Regions from separate parts of the Desulfovibrio piger genome, predicted to be linked through region 2. Evidence: predicted binding sites of a transcription regulator. Region 2 holds the regulator's gene; each other region holds the start of a gene.
What was found. The regulator sigma-54, encoded in region 2, starts transcription at its own class of promoters, with help from an activator protein. The targets are predictions, from matches to a motif close to CTGGCACGGNNNNTGCTT.
Positions count from the first base shown of each region.

Region 1 (4,973 bases), 1.3 Mb from region 2:
CAGGTCCTGCATGGCGGCGGAGGTGCCCACGAGGCCGTTCTCGGGGATGTCGTCCAGTTCCGGCATGTTCTCGGCGGGCTCGCGGGCCCAGCGGGCGTCCTGCATGAGCTGCTGGTTGAGCTGTTCCTCCTCGCTGCGGCGCAGGCGGTGGAGCAGGGCGTTGATGGCGTCCTTGAGCTGCTCCAGCTCGCGGGGCATGGGCGGCAGCACCAGCGGGTTGGAGCTGTGGCTGTCGATGCGCAGGTTCACTTCATTGGACAGGCGGCGCAGGCGTTTGGTGGTGCCGCGTGCCAGCCAGGCCAGGCCCAGGCCCAGCAGGCAGATGCCGGCCAGCAGGCAGATGCCGTAGATGCCGACGATCTGGATGCCGGTGCGCGTGGCGGTGAAGCTGGTGTCCAGCACGGCCAGGCCGCCCATGATGGTGCGCGGGCTGTCGGGGTTGGCGGCAAAGGTCACGGGCGCGAAGCTGACGCCTTCCACGGGGCTGTTCTCGTGCCCCCAGGCATCGCTGTTGTCCAGGAAGATCTGGCCGGAATGCCCGCCCTGGACGCTGGAGACCATGGCCCAGTAGTTGACGTGGTTGGGGCCGGGCCGGAAGGCGGTGCTGAAGCCGGCGCGGCCGAACTCGCCCTGGAAGCCCGCGCGCAGCGAATCGCTGTTGAGGCGGCCGCTGGCCTCGTCCGCGTCCAGGTTCTCGGACTGGAAGAGCATCCAGCCCTGGTTGTCGAAAAAGATGCTGCGGATGCGGGTCTCGTCATCGGCGGTGCGCAGGGGCGCGGCCGACGAGGAGAACATGCTGATGGCGTCACGCAGGACGGTCAGGTCCAGGGAGAGGATGAGCATGCCCTGGAAGACGCCCTGGGCGTCATAGATGGGCGTGGAGAAGCGGATGACGTAAAGGGGGATGCTTTGCACGGAATCGTTGAGCGGGACCATGGAATAGACCACTTCCAGGGGCTGGCTGACCTGCACATGACCGGGCCGCTGGGCCGCGCTCAGACTGGTGAAGGGGTTGCCCACGGTGGCGGAGGCGATGTCGGGAGGGATGGAGATGATCTCGCCGCCGTAGCTGAGCAGCAGATAGCGCTGGGAAGGATCCGTGCCCATGAAGGCCACCTCGCGGTAGCGCAGGCCCTCGGCGCGCACGCGGAACTGGAGGCGCCGCACCATGTCCTTGGGTTCCATGGAGCCCGCGGCCAGGATGAGGAGCTGGTTCCTGGTCTCTGTGAGAATTTGCTCAAGCGAAAGGCTCATGGCCTGGGCCTGCAACTGGGCATTGCGGGCTATTGCGCGGTTGACGAGGGTCTCGATACTGCGTCCCGTTGCGAGGAAAACAAGCAATAAAATCAGCGTCAAAAGCGGCAAACCAAGCAAAAGCACCCGGCCTGTCATGCTGCGGTTGACGAAGAAGCGGGTGGTATCCAGCGAATTTCCCAGGACGGGTCTGGTCCAGCTGCGCATACATCCTCCCGATAACGCAAAAAGCGTGCAACTTTCCCGAAAATCTATCCGCAATGCGCAGTTTTCGCAAGGGGAAAAAAACTTCGGAGTGTTGCCAGTCAACGATTTTCGGCATTTTTAGTGAAACTGGCACGGGTGTTGCTTAAAAAGAGCATGTGAAGTTTGGGACGAATGGTCCTGCCGTGGGACGCAGGATCTGGATGTAACAACCCCAAGACCCGGAGGAGAACATGAAAATGATGCGCAAGCTCTGGACAGCCATTGCGGGCAGCTTCGTCATGCTGCTGGTCATGATGCCTTCCCTGGCCCTGGCTGCCAAGAAGGCCGCGGCGAACGTGGTCATCGTGGCCGATACCCGTCGCCTGGATGGGCTCATGCTGTGGTGGGCGCAGATGTACAATGACAGCCATCTGTACTTCACCATCCTGACCATCATCATCATTCCTGTGACCGGTTGTATCTTCGGCATCCTGGCCGACCTCGTCATGTCGCACATCGGCATCGACCTCAAGCACCGCGAGCTGGCTGAACACTAGGCCGGAAGGGAGGAAAACATGGATTGGTTGTATGTTTTGATGCCCATTTCCGGCGTGACGATTTTCTGGCCCGGTCTGATCATTCTGGGCCTCGGCGTCGGCATCATCGGTGGTTTCTTTGGTATGGGCGGTGCCTGGATGGTTACCCCCGGTCTGAACATCCTCGGCTTCCCCATGGCCTTCGCCGTGGGCACCGACATGGCCCACATGGCCGGCAAATCCCTGATCTCGACCTTGCGGCACGGCAAGTTCGGCAACGTTGACTACAAGCTCGGTCTGACCATGCTGGTCGGTACCATCGTGGGCGTGGAACTGGGCGCCCAGATGCTCATGTGGCTGGAACGCCTGGGTTCCGTCGACCAGGTCGTGCGCTGGCTGTACGTGGTGCTGCTGATCGCCATGGCCTGGATGGTCTTCCATGACGTGGCCCTGCGCAAGAAGAAGGAACGCGAAGCCGCTGCCCGCGGTGAGGAACTGTCCAAGACCGCTACCGGTATCGACTGGGCCTCCAAGCTGCACGCCATCCGCATTCCCCCCATGGTCCACTACCACGCCGCCGGCATCTACTGCTCCATGTGGCTGCCCGTCGTGATGTCCCTCGCCACTGGCTGGCTGGCCGGTATCCTCGGTATCGGCGGCGGTCTGATCCGCATGCCCGCCCTCGTGTACCTGGTCGGTTGCCCCACCCACGTGGCCGTGGGTACGGACCTCTTCGAAGTGGCCATCTCCGGCCTGTACGGCGCCGCTTCGTTCACCTACAAGGGTCGTGTTGAACTCGTGGCCGCCCTCATCATGCTGATCGGGGCCGCCGTGGGTGCCCAGATCGGCGCCGTTGCCACCAAGTACATCAAGGGTTACGGCATCCGCGTCGCCTTCGGTACCGCCGTGCTGGGCTGCCTCGCTTCCGTGATCCTGAAGCTCATCCAGCCTTACTTCCCCGCCTACTCCGGCTTCATCAATGGCGTGGCTACCGTGGTGGTTCTGGGCTTCGTGAGTGGTATCTCCATCTACATCGCCGTCCGTATGGTGCAGGGCGCCAAGGCTGAACTCGCAGCCAAGAAGCGCCAGGGTTAAGGAGGCAGCACATGAGAATGCGTAACGTAATTCTGACTCTGGTACTGGCGCTCAGCCTCGGTCTGACCGCGTGCGAATTCGGCCAGGTGGAACAGGGCCGCTGCGTGGCCTTCAACCCCGAAACCAAAACCCTGCTGGTGGTGCTGGACGTCAACCATGACCAGCTCAACCCCCACTACTCCGGCGGCATCCATGAGTACACCCTGCCCGCCGACCCGGCTGAAATCGGTCCCCTGCCCGTCCCCGGCGGCCGCGTGATGTTCGACCTCGACAAGTCCACCGTCACCATCTACAACCCCGCGACCAAGGCTCTGGAAGTCCTGAACGTGCAGTTCACCGATGTGGAGAAGGGCATCAAGCGCACCCATCCCAAGGTGCAGGGCAAGACCTTCCCCATCATCGACAAGGACAAGATGACCGTGACCGAATACTCCGGCCGCCTGCAGGCCCTGGTGACCTTCACCATCCCTGCCGACAAGCTGGACATGCCCCCGGCCACCTGGGAAGCCGGTGACGAAGTCCGCATGTACTACAAGGAAAATGCCAAGCATCAGGCCCTGCGGTTCATGAACATCACCCGCACCAACATCTTCAAGAAGTAAGCAACAGCAGCATCCACAACCAGGGGGGCGGCCCCTCCGCCCCCCACCCCTCCCTCCAGACGAGACTGCCGTGAAGACCCTTTCCCGGCAGTCTTTTGATAAGAGACCCTCTTCCCGCCAAGGAGCCCGCCATGACCAGCAGCTACAAGCGTTCCCTGTATTGCAGCATCGTCCGCATCGCCGCCAACGTGGTGATGATCGCCGCTGTCTTCCTGGGCATGTACATGGCGTCCCGTGCTCCCATGTCCTCCATGGGCACGTTCTGCCTCTGGTTCTTTGGCATCTCCATCCCTGTCTGGATGGGGGCGTTCGCCCTGATCCGCAAGATCCGCCAGCTGTATGCCGATGAAGGCGCCACCTACATCGAACTGCCCCGGCAGGGCGCCAGCCTGGTCTACTGGCGGGTGCTGGAACAGCCCCGGGACCGTCTGGGGATCGTTCGCTGACATTCGCCTCCGGAAAAGCCCGCCGCCCTCCGTCCCCGCCGCTTTGGGCCGGGGCCCGAAGCGGAGGCGGCGGGCTTGCCGGAAGGCCCCTCTTCTTCTAGACTGTTCCCATGAGCGACACCCCCCTTTCCTTCTGGCAGACATTGCCGGCCCTCAAAGAACGCCAGCGCCGCACGGGCCTGCTGGCCGCCCTTGTGCTGGGGCTGGCCGTCCTCGTCCTTGCGGACGGTCTGCAGGGCCTCATGCGGGCCGGATCCAGCCATCTGGACATCATTGCCGGGCAGGGCACCATGCTTTCCGGCCCCATCGGCATCGACAAGCCGCGGGACAGCGACCTGCTGGTCTCCGTGGCCCCGGAAGGCGCGCCGCTGGCTTTCCGCCTGGACGGCTTTTTTGCCAGCTACTGGTTCGGCAACGCCATGTGGCGCGGCGAGATCGTGGCGGAGCACGGGGCTGCCCCCGGCACCTACACGCTGAGCGTCCGGGTGCGCGGCACACCGGCCAGCGCCACGCAGCGCTACGAGATCACTGTCTGGAGCGACACCGCCAGCCTGCGCCAGGGCTCCTTTTCCCTGACCGTGTCCCTGCTGGGGTTCAACCCCTTCTGGCTGTCCGGCATCCTGGCCTGTATCGGCATCGTGCCGGGCCTGCTCTCCTTCCTGTGCGGCCGGCGCATCGTCCGCCTGCTCTGGCAGGCGGGCTTCAGCGAGGTCTTCCGCACGGCGCCCCAGAAGGACGGCAGCCTGCTGCTCTGGTGCCCGGGCTCCAGGAAGGAAGGCCCCGCCGAAGGGGCCCTGTGCGAGGTGGTGGATGCCGGCGGACGGCGGCTGGGCCGGGCCAGACTGGAGAAAAAG
Region 1 is NZ_LT630450.1:1,556,051-1,561,023, reverse strand. Features, by position in the region: gene DESPIGER_RS07225 (sigma 54-interacting transcriptional regulator) at 1-1,461, opposite strand, end outside; gene DESPIGER_RS07220 (DVU0150 family protein) at 1,692-1,997, shown strand; gene DESPIGER_RS07215 (sulfite exporter TauE/SafE family protein) at 2,016-3,071, shown strand; gene DESPIGER_RS07210 (DUF4881 domain-containing protein) at 3,083-3,673, shown strand; gene DESPIGER_RS07205 (hypothetical protein) at 3,805-4,119, shown strand; gene DESPIGER_RS07200 (hypothetical protein) at 4,230-4,973, shown strand, end outside.
Region 1: DESPIGER_RS07220 (DVU0150 family protein) is a predicted target of sigma-54. The motif match lies at 1,588-1,605, and genes of this name have one in related genera.

Region 2 (4,973 bases):
TGCAAAATGCAGCATGTAATGCCAAGAGTGCCAGCTTTCCTAGCCAAGTTCAAGGTGCCTGTGCTCAAGACTGGCCGGATAATCCGCCTGGCGCAGCATCTGGAACAGGGCCTCGGCCGTGGCCACGGAGCGGTGGCGGCCACCGGTGCAGCCCACGGCTATGGCCACCCGGTAGCGGCCTTCCGCTTCCATCTGCGGCAGCATGAAGCGCACCAGGTCGAAAAGCTTTTTCTCGAATTCCTGCGCTGCCTCGGTGGCAAAGACATAGTCACGGACCGCCTTGTCCTTGCCGCTGAGAGGACGCAATTTCTCTACAAAATAGGGGTTGGGCAGGAAGCGCAGGTCAAAGACGAAATCCGCCTCGCGCGGGACACCATACTTGAAGCCGAACGAGATGACGTTGACACGGATGGCCCGCAGCCTGCCCGGCGTCCTGCTCCAGCGCTTCTGGATGGCACGGCGCAGGTCATGGATGGAAAAACGGCTGGTATCTATGACCAGATCCGCCATCTCGCGCACAGGGGCCAGCCGCGCGCGCTCCTCGCGCAGGGCATCCTCAAGCCCCATGCCCTCGCGTTCCAGCGGGTGCGGCCGGCGGGTCGTGGCGTAACGCCGCATGAGCTCCTGCGGTCCGGCCTCCAGAAAGAGCAGCATGGGCCGGACACCGTGTTCCGCAAGCCGGGCAAGGGCCACGTTGAGCTCTTCCAGAAAATCCTGCTGCCGCATGTCCATGCCCAGGGCCATGCCCCGGAAACGCTCCATGGATTCGCGCCGCATCATGTCCGCCATCTCGGCGGCCAGCCCGGCAGGCAGTCCGTCCACGGTAAAATAGCGCAAGTCCTCAAAGACCTGCAACGCCGTACTCTTACCGGCCCCTGAAAGGCCGGTGACGATGCAGACCTGGACAGGCGTGGCCGCTTCATCGGATGATGTCTGGCTCATGGCACTCTCGAAGGGGCCCCCTTGCGGGGGCCCCGAAGTCTTTACAGGACAGGGTCGATGACGGCATAGCCGCCGATGCGGCGGCGGTACACCACATTGACGCGGTCGGTCTCGGCATTGATGAAGACCAGGAAGTCACTGCCGATGGATTCCAGCTGCATCAGGGCTTCGTCCAGATGCAGGGGCTTGGGCGCAAAGCGCTCGGTGCCCACCACGGCGGGCTCTTCATCGGGATCGGCTTCCAGGTTGTAGGTGAACACGTCCACATTGGCGTTGCGGGCCTGACGGCGCTGTTCCTTGACGCGCGAGACGTGCTTCTTGATCTGGGCCTCGACCTTGTCCACCACAAGGTCGATGGCGGCATACATGTCGGAAGACTGTTCGGAAGCGCTCAGGTGCAGCCCCTCGCCGGCGATGGTCACTTCACAGCGATGCCGGAACTTGTCCACAGTAAGCACAACACCGACTTCCAGTCCGGAAGCCTTGCCAAAAAAGCGCCCCATCTTTTCCATGCGGCGACGGGCATACTTCTTCAGATGATCGGAGGCCTCGAAGTTCTTGAAAGTGAAAGCAATGTTCATAGAACCTCCCGTGGTGCAGGAATCAGAAATGTTCCTTGCGCTTTGAGGATGAGGGGATGTTCAGCGCCGTGCGGTACTTGGCCACCGTGCGCCGTGCGATGTTGACCTTCAACTGTTCCTTGAGCAGCTCGCCGAGCCGCTCATCGCTCAGGGGCGATTTGGGATCTTCAGCAGCGATGAACTTTTTGATCAGGGCCTTGACACTTTCAGAGCCTACCTGACTTCCATCGTCCAGTTCAAGCCCGCTGTTGAAGAAAAATTTGAGCTCGAAGATGCCGTGCGGCGTCGCCACATATTTGTTGGTGGTGATGCGGCTGACCGTGGACTCGTGCATCCCGATATCGTCGGCGATATCCTTGAGGATGAGCGGCGCGAGCTTGGTGACGCCGTCGCGGAAAAAGGGCTGCTGGTGCTTGACGATGCTTTCCACCACTTTATACAGCGTCCGCTGCCGCTGGTACAGACTGCGGATGAGCCAGGAGGCCGAACGTATTTTTTCCGAAACGTAGTCCTTCTCTTTTTCATTACAGGAGGGAACGCCATCACGCAACATGCTGGAGAGCTGCAGATGCGGCAGGCCCTCCTCGTTGAGCAGGATGACGAATTCGTCGCCGACACTGTACACGAAGACGTCGGGGCTCACATAGGTGGGCTCGCTGCTGTCGAAGCTGGCACCGGGCAGGGGCTCCAGGGACTGGATGATGTCCAGGTATTCGCGCAGGCCTTCCATGTCCAGCTTGAACTTGCGCAGCAGGGGCTTGTAGCGGTGGGCCTCCAGGTCTTCCAGATGCGACTGCACCAGTTCCATCAGGATGGGGTCACGGTCATAGCGCAGGTTCTTCAGCTGCACCAGCAGGCATTCGCGGGCATCCCGGGCCGCCACGCCCACCGGATCGAAGAGCTGCACGCGCTCCAGCACCGTCTGCACGGCCTCCGGCGTGGTGGACGCCATCTCGGCGATCTCCTCCACGCTGGCGCGCAGATAGCCCGAAGAACCCAGGTTGCCGATGATGATCTCGCCGATCGCCTTCTGTTCGTCCGTCAGGGTCGAAAGGTGCAGCTGCCAGAGCAGATGCCCTTCCAGCGTGGGCTTGGCCGAATAGCGGGCCTCCAGGGGGGAGATCTCTTCCGCGATCTCCAGCTCCCGGCCCTGCGAGGTACGCGGCGTGCTGGCGAACTCGCCAAGATATTCCTCCCAGTCGGCATTGCGGGACAGATCCGCGTCATAGACTTCGTCCTGGGGCTTCTCATGCCGGGGCTCTTCCTGGTCCTGCTGGGCTACGGGCTCATTGGCCGGGGCCTCTTCCAGGAAAGGATTCTCCAGCAATTCCTGCTGGACGGTCTCCAGAAGTTCGACACGAGAAAGCTGCAACAGCTTGATGGCCTGCTGCAGCTGGGGGGTCATGACCAGCTGCTGCGACAATTTGAGTTGTTGACGAAGTTCCAATGCCATGGGGTGCTATCCTGTCAGTAAAAATTTTCTACTTTTCAAATACCATGCCACATGCTGCACCAATAGGCAAGGGAGGCGGGCTTGCGAGCATAAAAAAGGGAATATTTCAAGTCATTGCATAAAAAAAGGACGCCCCGCGCCGGCGGAGCGTCCTGAACGGCTTTTCGTGCACAAAAGCCCTATTTCCTGTGGTTGTCCTTGGCGGCCTTGATGAATTCACGGAACAGGGGATGCGCCGCCATGGGGCGGGACTTGAATTCGGGGTGGAACTGGCAGCCCAGGAACCAGGGATGGTCGGGCAGCTCCACGATCTCCATCAGGGAGCCGTCGGGAGCGGTACCGCTGAAGACCATGCCCTTCTCTTCCAGCAGATCCTTGAAAGCGTTGTTGAATTCGTAGCGGTGGCGGTGGCGTTCCTCCACCAGCTCCTTGCCGTAGGCCTCAAAGGCGCGGGTACCGGGGATGATCTTGCAGGGGTAGGCGCCCAGACGCATGGTGCCGCCCTTGTCGCTCTCGGCATCGCGCTTTTCCAGGTTCTTGGTGCGGAAGTCGAACCATTCGGTCATCAGGTAGATGACCTTGTGGGCGCTCAGGGGATCGAACTCTTCGGAATTGGCGTCTTCCAGGCCGGCCACATGGCGGGCGAACTCGATGACAGCGCACTGCATGCCCAGACAGATGCCGAAGAAGGGGATGCGGTTTTCGCGGGCATAGCGGATGGCGGCGATCTTGCCCTCCACGCCGCGATAGCCGAAGCCGCCGGGCACCAGGATGCCGTCGCAGCCGGCAAAGGTGGCGGCCACGTTGCTGTCGTCCACGTTCTCGGAATTGACGTAACGCAGGTTCACGGAAACGCGGTTGGCCACACCGCCGTGGATCAGGGCTTCGTGCAGGCTCTTGTAGGCTTCCTTCAGGTCCACATACTTGCCCACGATGGCGATGGTCACGCTGCCCTGGGGATTGGCGCAGTCGTAGACCAGCTTCTTCCAGTCTTCCAGATGGGCGTTACGCGCGGGCAGTCGCAGCATGATGGCCACTTTCTGGTCAAAGCCCTCCTCATAGAAACGCAGGGGCACTTCATAGATGTTGCCCACATCCACGGAGGAGAAGACGGCATCCTGGTCCACGTTGCAGAACAGGGCGATCTTGCGGCGCATCTCCTCGGGGATGCTGTGCTCGCAGCGGCAGAGGATGATGTCGGGCTGGATGCCGATGGAAAGCAGCTCCTTGACGCTGTGCTGGGTGGGCTTGGTCTTGTGCTCACCGGCGGCCTTGAGGTAGGGCACCAGCGTCAGGTGGATGTTCAGGCAGTTGTCACGGCCCAGCTCGGACTTGAGCTGGCGGATGGCCTCCAGGAAAGGCAGGCCCTCGATGTCGCCCACGGTGCCGCCGATCTCGATGATGGCCACGTCAGGGGCATTGTCACCTTCGGCCAGGGAAAGCACGGTATGCTTGATCTCGTCGGTGATGTGGGGGATCACCTGCACGGTGCCGCCCAGGTAGTCGCCCCGGCGTTCCTTGGCGATCACGTGGTTGTAGATGGCGCCGGAAGTGGTGTTGTTCTTGCGCGACATGGGCACGTTGAGGTAACGTTCGTAGTGGCCCAGGTCCAGGTCGGTCTCGGCCCCGTCATCGGTCACGAACACTTCGCCGTGCTGGAAGGGATTCATGGTGCCGGGGTCAACATTGATATACGGATCCAGCTTTTGGATGGTGACGGAAAGTCCCCGGGTCTGCAGCAGGGCGCCCAGCGAAGCCGCGGCAAGGCCCTTGCCCAGGGAAGACAACACACCGCCCGTAACAAAAATGAACTTGGTTTTCATGAACTCCTACCTTTTGATGACATACAGCGGACCGTGGTCCGGACCGCATGTGCTGCACGCGGACGAGCCGCCCTCGCGCAATCGGGAGGTTTTACACCAATCTGGATCATTTTACCAGCATTGACTATTATAAACTTTGCAGGTAGTCTCTTTTTCCATTTCCATAGTGGCCCT
Region 2 is NZ_LT630450.1:284,518-289,490, reverse strand. Features, by position in the region: gene rapZ (RNase adapter RapZ) at 40-942, opposite strand; gene hpf (ribosome hibernation-promoting factor, HPF/YfiA family) at 984-1,523, opposite strand; gene rpoN (RNA polymerase factor sigma-54) at 1,546-2,976, opposite strand; gene DESPIGER_RS01485 (CTP synthase) at 3,156-4,799, opposite strand.

Region 3 (4,973 bases), 840 kb from region 2:
AGGGCCACGGCCTTGTCGAAGTCGATGACGTTGGCCAGCTTGAAGAAGGCGGTCTGCATGATCATGTTGATGCGGCCGCCCAGACCCACTTCCTGGGCCACGGCAACGGCGTCAACATTGAAGAACTTCAGGTGCTTGCGGGCGATGGTGCGCTTCATGGAAGCAGGCAGGTGCTTTTCCATGTCTTCCAGCGACCAGTTGGAGTTCAGCACGAAGGTGCCGCCGTCCTTGATGCCGTCCAGGATGTCGTACTGGGTGACATAGGCGGCCTTGTGGCAGGCGATGTAGTCGGCCTGGGTGATGAGGTAGGACGACTGGATGGGGCTCTTGCCGAAGCGCAGGTGGGACACGGTGAAGCCGCCGGACTTCTTGGAGTCGTAAGCGAAGTAGGCCTGGGCGTACATGTCGGTGTTGTCGCCGATGATCTTGACGGCCTGCTTGTTGGCGCCCACGGTGCCGTCGGCGCCCAGACCGAAGAACTTGCACTGCACGGTGCCGGCGGGCACGGTGTCGATCTCTTCTTCAACGTCGAGGCTCAGGTTGGTCACGTCGTCGTTGATGCCCACGGTGAAGTGGTTCTTGGGGGCCAGGCCCAGCATGTTGTCGAACACGGCCTTGGCCATGCCGGGGGTGAAGTCCTTGGAGCCCAGACCGTAACGGCCGCCCACGATGGTGGGAGCTTCGCCCTTTTCCATGAAGGCCGTGCACACGTCCTGGTACAGGGGCTCGCCCAGGGAACCGGGTTCCTTGGTGCGGTCGAGGACGGTGATGGTGGTGGCGGTGGCGGGGATGGCCTGCAGCAGGTGTTCGGCCGAGAAGGGACGGAACAGATGCACTTTCACCAGGCCCACGCGCTGGCCGCGTTCGTTCAGGTAGTTGACGGTTTCCTGGATGACTTCACAGGAGGAACCCATGCTGATGATCACGCGGTCGGCTTCGGGATGGCCCACATAGTCGAACAGGCGATGCTTGCGGCCGGTGATGGCGGCCACTTTCTTCATGTTTTCCAGCACGATGCCGGGCACGGCGTCATAGTACAGGTTGCTGGCTTCGCGGTTCTGGAAGAAGATGTCGGGGTTCTGGGCGGTGCCGCGGATATGGGGATGTTCCGGGTTCATGGCATTGGCGCGGAACTCTTCGACCTTGTCCCAGGGCACCAGCTTGCGGATGTCTTCGTAGTCGATGGTCTCGATCTTCTGCACTTCGTGGGAGGTACGGAAACCGTCGAAGAAGTGGCAGAAGGGCACGCTGGCGTCAAGGGCGGACAGATGGGCGACCAGGGCCAGGTCCATGCATTCCTGCACCGAGGAGGAGCAGAGGAAGGCAAAACCGGTCTGGCGGCAGGCCATGACGTCCTGGTGGTCACCGAAGATGGACAGCGCGTGGGAAGCCAGGGCACGGGCCGAAACATGGAAGACGCCGGGAAGCAGTTCACCGGCGATCTTGTACATGTTGGGGATCATGAGCAGCAGGCCCTGGGAAGCGGTGTAGGTGCTGGTCAGGGAGCCGGCGGCCAGCATGCCGTGCACGGCACCGGCGGCACCGGCTTCGGACTGCATTTCACGCACGGTCACGGTCTGGCCCATGAGGTTCTTGCACCCCTTGGCGGCCATTTCGTCCATGACTTCGCCCATGACGGACGAAGGGGTAATGGGGTAAATGGCAGCCGTGTCCGACAGAGCGTAGGCAATATACGCGGTGGCGTTATTGCCGTCCATGGTTTTCATTTTCGCCATCTGTTCCTCCTTGCGCGTCTATCTTGGCGCGCATGTTTTTCCGGAATGGACACACCGGCAGGCCGGTGGTCTTTCTTGTGCAAACAGAGAGGATCCATCGCATCATGCCGGGGCATGAGGGCCGGAGCGGCCCGGGCGGAAGAAGCCCGAAAAAAACGGCCGGGACCGTGCCTGTTCGCAATGGATGAGCCCTACCACAAAATTGTTTGTTTGAACAGTCTAATGTGGTCAGGCTGTGAAAAAAAATGCACAGGCATTTTTGCAAGAGAAACAAAGGACTTAGGACGATATGGAACCGCTGCGGCCCCGCAGGACGCGTGACCGCCGCCTTTGTCTCTCTTCAGGCTGCCTACTAAAAAGGGCGACAAAAGGCAACTACGGAAAATCCCATGAAATGTGTCATGTGATCATAGCCCGCAAAACGGCGCCGCGCAAGCCTTTGAGGGCCCTTCCCTCCTGGGCGGGACAGGTCGGGCAGGCAGGGCGGGCCCAGCCCCCGGTACGACAGGGAGGGGACCGGGGTGCAGGCGGGCGCCCCGGGGGAGCGGTCTCCGGCGGCAGGCCGGAAAAGCGGTGCAACGGGCAGGCGCGGCGGGGCCTCCGGCGCGTCCCGGGGCATCGCCCGCCCTCCGGGAGGAGGCGGGCCCGCAGGCCGGCACAAAAAAGGGGGCCCCCTGACGGGAGCCCCCTGGACAGGTCACAGGGACAGGTGGCTAGATCTTGCCGCCGGTCTTGAGCACGGCCTGCATGCCGCCGGCCGCGTTGACCACGTCGGTGATGCCGTTGCGGGCCAGGATCAGCACGCTGTCATAGGCGCGCAGACCGGTATTGCAGATGATGGCCACAGGACGGTCCCTGGGCACTTCGCTGACCCGGCTGGGCATTTCTTCCAGCGAGATGGAGTGCCATTCGGGGTGCTGGGCCTGCACGGCCTGCCCGGCCTTGGCGGGACGGGCGTCGATGAAGAAGACATTGTTTTCGGCGCGCTTGTTCCACAGGTCCATGAACTCTTCGGCGGTGATGGGCTTCACCCGGCCGGCCAGCACGTTGTCGGCCACATTGCCCACCACGTTGACCACGTCCATGGCGGCGGCGAAGGGCGGCGCGTAGGAGACCTCCAGGTTGGAGATGTCTTCCACGGTGGGCTTGCCGTACTGCAGCACGGCGGCCACGGCGTCCACGCGGGCCTTGAGGGCGTCACCGGCGGTGCAGGCGCCCTGGATGCCCAGCACGCGGCGGTCGCTCCTGTCCACCACCAGTTCCAGGCTCATCATGTGCTTTTCGGGATAGAAGTGGGCGCGGTCCAGCTGTTCCACGGCCACGGAGATGGCGTCGTAACCTTCCCTGCGGGCGCGTTCCACGGTGAGGCCGGCGCCGCAGAAGGACATGTCGAACAGTTTCACGGCCCAGGTGCCCACGAAGCCGGGGAAGCTGGCGTCGCCGCCGGCCAGGTTGGTGCCGATGACGCGGCCCTGGCGGTTGGCCATGCTGCCCAGGGGCAGGTAGCCCAGCTTGCCGGTGATGAGGTTCTTGATGGCCACGCAGTCGCCGCCGGCGTAGATGTCGGGGTCGCTGGTCTGCATCTTTTCGTTGACCACGATGGCGCCGAAGGGGGCCACTTCCAGACCGGCGTCCCTGGCCAGCTGGCCGTTGGGCAGGAAGCCGGCGGCAAAGATCACCAGCTGGGCGGGCAGCTCGCGCTTGTCGGTGATGACCTTGCACACGGCGCCGTCCTCGCCCTCCAGCCTGACGACCTTTTCGGCGGTGTAGACGGACAGGCCGTGGGCCTCGCAGTCGTGGGCGGCCATTTTGCCCATATTGTGGGAGAGCACGCCGGGCAGCATCTGGTCCATCATTTCCACCACGCTGACCTTGACGCCCCACATGTCGGACAGGGCCACGGCGGCTTCCAGACCGATGAAACCGCCGCCCACGATGACGGCCTCGCTGACCTGGCCGTGTTCGCAGGCCTTGCGGATGGCGTCGGCGGCTTCCAGACGGGTGAGGGTCAGGACGTTCTTGAGGTCGTGGCCTTCCACCGGAGGCATGCGCGGGGTGGCGCCGGTGGCCAGCACCAGCTTGTCGTAGGGCAGCTTTTCTTCCTCGCCGGTGACCACGTTGCGCACCAGCAGGGTCTTGGCGGCGCGGTCGATGGCCAGGGCGCGGGTCTGGTTGCGTACGGTGATGCCTTTCATGGTACGGAAGAATTCGGGGTCACGCACGGTGTGGTAGGGCGTGGCGCGCAGGTCGTCGAGGTTGTTGACCTCGCCGGACACATAGTAGGGGATGCCGCAGCCGCCGTAGGAGATGAAGAGGTTTTCATCCACCAGGGTGATCTCGGCGTCGGGCATCAGGCGCTTGCAGCGGCAGGCCGCCTTGGGACCCAGGGCAACGCCGCCGATAACCAGGATTTTCTGTGCCATGATAGACTCTCCTTGTAGAGCATTTGGCGTTTGAAACGCCGGGCGTCTCAAACCTTGTGCCGTCCGGGGACGGAGCCTCCCGCCCGGACACGGGCGGCCGCGGTCGCGGCCGCCGGAGCATGACGCTGTTGTTGGTCGGGCCTCGGGCGGCGGCCTTCCGGCCACCGGACGGGGGCAGGCATCCCTGCCCCTAACGGCCCCGGTACTGCCGGGTGTCTCCCACCCGGACGGTGATCTTTTCCCTGTCCATGAACTCCAGCAGGGCGATGAGGTACTTGCGCGAAAGGCCCAGGATCTCCTTGAGGCCGCCCACGTCCAGATCCTCATGGTCGCTGAACCACAGGCGCACCTTTTCCAGGATCTCGTCCACGGCTTCGCTGCTGTAGTACAGGCCGTCCCTGACGCGCACCAGTTTTTTCTGTTCGCACAGCAGGCGCAGGACGGGCGCGGCCTCCTTGCTGCTCACGCCCAGCTCCTCGAGCACGTCCTTGAGGTTGGGCGGGGTCAGGCCCGCGCTGGTGTGGGCCTCCAGCAGCTTGCGGCTCAGGCCTTCCTGGTCGGAAGCCAGCGTGACCTTGTGGCTGGCCAGGCGCAGGCCGTCGCCTTCGGCCACCAGCAGGCCCTGTTTCTGGGCCGCGTCCAGCACGCGAGCCACCAGGCGCTGGGGCAGCTTGTCGCCCCAGCCGGCGCACAGGGCCCCGCTGGGCAGCGAGGGCTTGAGCGGGTTCTTGGCGTGCAGGGTGGTGGCCCTGGCCAGGCAGGCGCGGATCAGGGCCTCGAACTGCAGGCTGGCGATCCACATGCGGCCTTCCTT
Region 3 is NZ_LT630450.1:2,254,336-2,259,308, forward strand. Features, by position in the region: gene nifJ (pyruvate:ferredoxin (flavodoxin) oxidoreductase) at 1-1,736, opposite strand, end outside; gene DESPIGER_RS10115 (FAD-dependent oxidoreductase) at 2,450-4,159, opposite strand; gene selB (selenocysteine-specific translation elongation factor) at 4,350-4,973, opposite strand, start outside.
Region 3: nifJ (pyruvate:ferredoxin (flavodoxin) oxidoreductase) is a predicted target of sigma-54. The motif match lies at 1,893-1,910, and genes of this name have one in related genera.